Regions from separate parts of the Lactobacillus iners genome, predicted to be linked through region 1. Evidence: a T-box and tRNA genes for the amino acid it is inferred to sense, from the RefSeq annotation. Region 1 holds a T-box; the other holds one or more tRNA genes.
What was found. A T-box is a leader RNA that pairs with one kind of tRNA and senses whether it is charged. The one in region 1 lies ahead of pheS (phenylalanine--tRNA ligase subunit alpha), so its partner is inferred to be a tRNA-Phe.

Region 1 (2,458 bases):
ATCACTTTTCAACGATATTTCTTCTATCTTTGGAGTTTGATCAATGATTGCACCAACCTCGTATGCTGCTCCCTCCATTGATAAAGTATCTGCCCTATTAGGCGTAATATCGAAATCTAAAATATAATCATCCATACCTAATGCTTCATAAATATCATCACCAGGTTGAACATCAGTATCTTCATCAAATACAAAAATCCCATTTGCATATTTGGCAGGAACTACTTTGTCATCAAAACCTATTTCCTGTAATCCACAAATCATGCCTTCAGATTGAATGCCCCTAATTTTTCCACGCTTTATTTTTTCATTTCCAGCAATTCGGGCCCCATGTAAAGCCACAATAACTTTTTGCCCTGCGGCAATATTAGGTGCTCCACAAACAATCTGTAAGGGTTCAGCTTCACCTACATTAACTTTTGTTACATGTAAATGTGTTCCCTCAACAATATCACAAGTTAGAACATGTCCTACTACAATCTTTTTTAACCCTGATTGAGGATGTATTACATCAGCTATTTCAACACCTGTGCGTGTTATTTTTTCAGCTAACTCGTTAGGTTCAATATCTAAATCTAAGAAATCCTTTAACCAATTGTATGAAACTAACATTAATCTTCCTCCTTACGAAATTGACTTAAGAAACGAATATCATTAGTATAAAAATCACGAATATCTGAAACGCCATATTTCAAAATAGCAAATCTATCCAATCCTACACCAAATGCAAATCCACCATACACTTCTGGATCAATACCAGCATTTTTTAAAACGTTAGGATGAACCATACCAGCTCCCAATACTTCTATCCAACCAGTATTTTTGCAAATGCCACATCCCGTACCATTACAATTAAAACATGATACATCCATTTCAACAGATGGTTCTGTAAATGGGAAATATGATGGTCTTAATCTAGTTTTTCTATCAGCACCAAATTCATGCTTAGCAATTAATTCTAATGTACCTTTTAAATCAGACATAGTCACATTTTTATCAACTACTAATCCTTCCATTTGCTGGAATTGATGTGAATGTGTAGCATCATCGTCATCACGACGATAAACTTTACCAGGCCCTACCATTTTTAGTGGACCTTTACTAAAATCATGAACCTCAAGTACACGAGCTTGATCACCAGAAGTCTGCGTACGTAGCAAATTTTCTTCATCAATATAAAAAGTTTCTTGCATATCACGAGCAGGATGATTTTTAGGTAAATTCATCATTTCAAAACAATAATGATCTGTCTCAATTTCTGGTCCTTGCACTACTTGATATCCCATACCGATAAAAAATGCTTCTAAATCATCTAATATAATATTTATAGGATGCTTAGCACCAGCCATGATTCTGCGACCAGGCAAAGTAACATCGATTTTTTCACCTTCTAATCGCTTATTCAAGGCTACTTGTAATAAACTTTGCTTAGTTTCTTCCAGTTCTTTTTGAAAAATATCACGTAATTTATTAACTTGTTGACCTATTTTAGGACGTTCTTCTTTAGAAACATCTTTCATTGAATGAAGAATTTCAGTAAGTTGTCCCTTTTTTCCTACTATGTTTACTCTGACTTTTTCTAATTCTTGAATATCTTTTGAGTTTCTTATCTTTTCAAGTCCTATCTCTTGTAAAGACTTAAGCTGTTCAAATAAATTCATAATTTTTCCTTTCTTAACAAAAAAAGCCTCGCCCCATAAAAGGGACGAAGCTCCGCGGTACCACCCTAGTTTAAATTTTCAAATTAATAAAAATTTACACTCTATTTCTTTAACGGGAAAATACCGGAATTGATTGGATTCTGCTCCTGAGGTGAATTTCATATTTTTTATTTAAACTTATCACAGCAAAAAAAGTCCTCTCTTGAAAATAAAAAATACTACTAGTCTCAATCTTAGCATTTATAATACATTTAGAATTTTAATGCATTTCATATCAACTTGCAACTAAATTATGCCCACTTATCAGCCCAATTATGTACATGTTCGCATACAGGCTTTAACTCTTTGCCTTTGGTAGTTAAACTATACGAAATAATGCCGTGATCAACTTGCCGCTGAACAATATTTTCTTGTTCCAATTCTTTTAATCGCTCAACTAGTACTCGATCACTGCATCTACTAATGCAACGAGCTAAATCCCTAAACCGCATTGCTTCAGTATCACATAATGCATTAATAATCAATCCGTTCCATTTTTTACCTATTATGCTGAACGCATTAATTAAATGGCCACATAAAGAATAATCTTTAGGATCCGGCTGTGCATTTTCCGTTATTTCCATACTTTTGTCAGTCATATGATCCTCCTTAAAATCGTGTGCTAATAATACATATGCTAATATTATATATCTATTTTATGTTTATACAAACTAAGAAAAATAATAAATCATAATGCCAGCTGCAACTGCCGCATTTAATGATTCAGCTTTCCCTTTAATTGGTATATATATTTTATG
Region 2 (2,458 bases), 570 kb from region 1:
GGAATTATGACTGTAGTTATGCTGGAGGAATAATAAAATGGAAGAACAGAAACAAAAGCCGTTTTCTGCTAAAAGATGGCATGAAGATGCATCACCAGATCAGATATTCGGGCGAATCAAATCCAAGAAAAGGCTCGAAAAAAATAAAAGAGAAATGGAAAAATTTTTACGTATTCAAAAAAAATTATTTGAAGAAAGAGAAAGACTAGCAAAACAACAAGATAAACAAAATTAAACATTGAAAGACTGTTGATATAAATCAATGGTCTTTTATTTTTCAAAAAATCAAGGAGTTAGGGACATGTATACATTATATAGAATTAAAATATGGTTTATTCAAACATTCTGCTGTGTACACGAATGGGAAGTTGCAGTTAAGGATATACCTTTTCATGGAACACTGTATAGATGTAAAAAATGTGGTAAAGGAACCACAAAAACATAATATTAAAATAATCGTGAGTTAATCGTGTGAAATAAAACTTACTAATCAACTCAAATGGCTATAAATAGCCAAAATAAATAAAAATAATCGTGAGTTAATCGTGCGAAGTCGTGTAAACGGCTTTTTATTTTGCCTTTTCCCGTGTGTGCAGGCAGTAAAGAACACCATGTGTCAGTTTCCCGAAACTTTAAAATGTGTGTTATAGAAAGGACATTTACAAAATGCCAAAAGATGTGCAACAAGCTTTAGAAGAAAAAGAAAATGGCAAGCAGGTTTCAGTTAATGAAGAGAGTAACGCTGCAGAAACTCAAGAGCAAGAAACTGCAAATACTGCTGTTGAAAAGATTGATGCTGATAAGATTGTGCAGCCTTATATTATTCAAAATAAAAAAATATTTTTTTTCAGAAAAAGGCTTGCTTGTAATAGAAATATATAGTAATATAGTTATTGCTGATGCGTCATGTGTTAGTAAGCAACTGGTACTGATAAAAAAGGTGTTGACAATGTTTTCAATTGCTGGTAAAATTATTTAGTACTTAAGTTGTAAAAGACCCGTTGGTCAAGTGGTTAAGACACCGCCCTTTCACGGCGGTAACATGAGTTCAAATCTCGTACGGGTCATTGCCTTAAGGCATTAATGGAGGATTACCCAAGTCCGGCTGAAGGGAACGGTCTTGAAAACCGTCAGACGGGTTCTGCCCGTGCGTGGGTCCGAATCCCACATCCTCCTTAATAGTTATCGCGGGATGGAGCAGTCTGGTAGCTCGTCGGGCTCATAACCCGAAGGTCATAGGTTCAAATCCTGTTCCCGCAATTGGTCCCTTGGTGTAGGGGTTATCACGCCTCCCTGTCACGGAGGAGATCACCGGTCCGAATCCGGTAGGGACCGTAGAATGGCTCGGTAGCTCAGTTGGTAGAGCAAAGGATTGAAGCTCCTTGTGTCGGCGGTTCGATTCCGTCCCGCGCCATTATTTCGGAGGAGTAGCGAAGTGGCTAAACGCGCCGGTCTGTAAAACCGTTCTCTCTGAGTTCAGTGGTTCGAATCCACTCTCCTCCATAATAGGGATATAGTATAAAGGTAGTACATCGGTCTCCAAAACCGCTAGTGTGGGTTCAATTCCTACTATCCCTGTTTATAAAATTACGGCGGAATTGGTGAAGCGGTTAACACTCCGGTTTGTGGATCCGGCATGCGTGGGTTCGAGCCCCACATTCCGCCCTAACATTGGGATATAGCCAAGTGGTAAGGCAATGGACTTTGACTTCATCATGCGCTGGTTCGAATCCAGCTATCCCAATTTGTTAACAATCAGTAGATGATGGCGGTGTAGCCAAGTGGTAAGGCAGAGGTCTGCAAAACCTTAATCATCGGTTCAAATCCGATCACCGCCTTCGCCTGAAGTCCTGATTAAATATTTATTTTATGGCGGTGTGGCGGAATTGGCAGACGCGTCAGACTCAAAATCTGGTGTCCCTTGGGACGTATCGGTTCGACCCCGATCACCGCTATTTTTTCAGACATTCTGGCTGAATATGACGTGAGGATTCTCACGTCTTTTTTTTATTCAAATTGCATGAAATGCTTGTAAATTTTATAATATCCCTATATGGAGGTATTTTAATGAATATAGGACTTTTTTCAGATACATATTTTCCGCAAATATCAGGTGTTGCCACTTCTATTAAAACTTTAAAAGAAGCGTTAGAACAACAAGGGCATTCTGTCTTTATTTTTACTACGACTGATCCGCATGTAGATAAAAATATTGTTGAACCAAATATTTTTCGTGTTGCCAGTGTACCATTTGTATCTTTTACAGATAGGAGAGTAGCTTTTCGAGGTTTATTCCAAGTTGCTAAAATTGCAAATGAGGTTAAGCTTGATATTGTACATACGCAAACAGAATTTTCAATGGGACTCATTGGTAAGTACGTTGCATATTCTTTAAAAATACCGTCTGTTCATACGTACCATACCATGTATGAAGATTATTTGCATTATGTGCTAAATG

Region 2: it has a tRNA-Phe gene. The T-box ahead of pheS (phenylalanine--tRNA ligase subunit alpha) is inferred to sense a tRNA for this amino acid. The anticodon was not compared.

What each region holds. Positions count from the first base shown of each region.
Region 1 is NZ_CP049230.1:748,719-751,176, forward strand. It holds gene pheT (phenylalanine--tRNA ligase subunit beta) at 1-612, opposite strand, end outside; gene pheS (phenylalanine--tRNA ligase subunit alpha) at 612-1,661, opposite strand; T-box leader at 1,699-1,905, opposite strand; gene G6Z82_RS03755 (winged helix-turn-helix transcriptional regulator) at 1,952-2,299, opposite strand; gene G6Z82_RS03760 (TrmH family RNA methyltransferase) at 2,372-2,458, opposite strand, start outside.
Region 2 is NZ_CP049230.1:182,095-184,552, forward strand. It holds gene G6Z82_RS00910 (hypothetical protein) at 1-33, shown strand, start outside; gene G6Z82_RS00915 (hypothetical protein) at 38-235, shown strand; gene G6Z82_RS00920 (hypothetical protein) at 667-882, shown strand; tRNA gene G6Z82_RS00925 (tRNA-Glu) at 996-1,067, shown strand; tRNA gene G6Z82_RS00930 (tRNA-Ser) at 1,086-1,176, shown strand; tRNA gene G6Z82_RS00935 (tRNA-Met) at 1,187-1,260, shown strand; tRNA gene G6Z82_RS00940 (tRNA-Asp) at 1,263-1,335, shown strand; tRNA gene G6Z82_RS00945 (tRNA-Phe) at 1,342-1,414, shown strand; tRNA gene G6Z82_RS00950 (tRNA-Tyr) at 1,422-1,503, shown strand; tRNA gene G6Z82_RS00955 (tRNA-Trp) at 1,508-1,578, shown strand; tRNA gene G6Z82_RS00960 (tRNA-His) at 1,593-1,665, shown strand; tRNA gene G6Z82_RS00965 (tRNA-Gln) at 1,673-1,744, shown strand; tRNA gene G6Z82_RS00970 (tRNA-Cys) at 1,768-1,838, shown strand; tRNA gene G6Z82_RS00975 (tRNA-Leu) at 1,872-1,955, shown strand; gene G6Z82_RS00980 (glycosyltransferase family 4 protein) at 2,068-2,458, shown strand, end outside.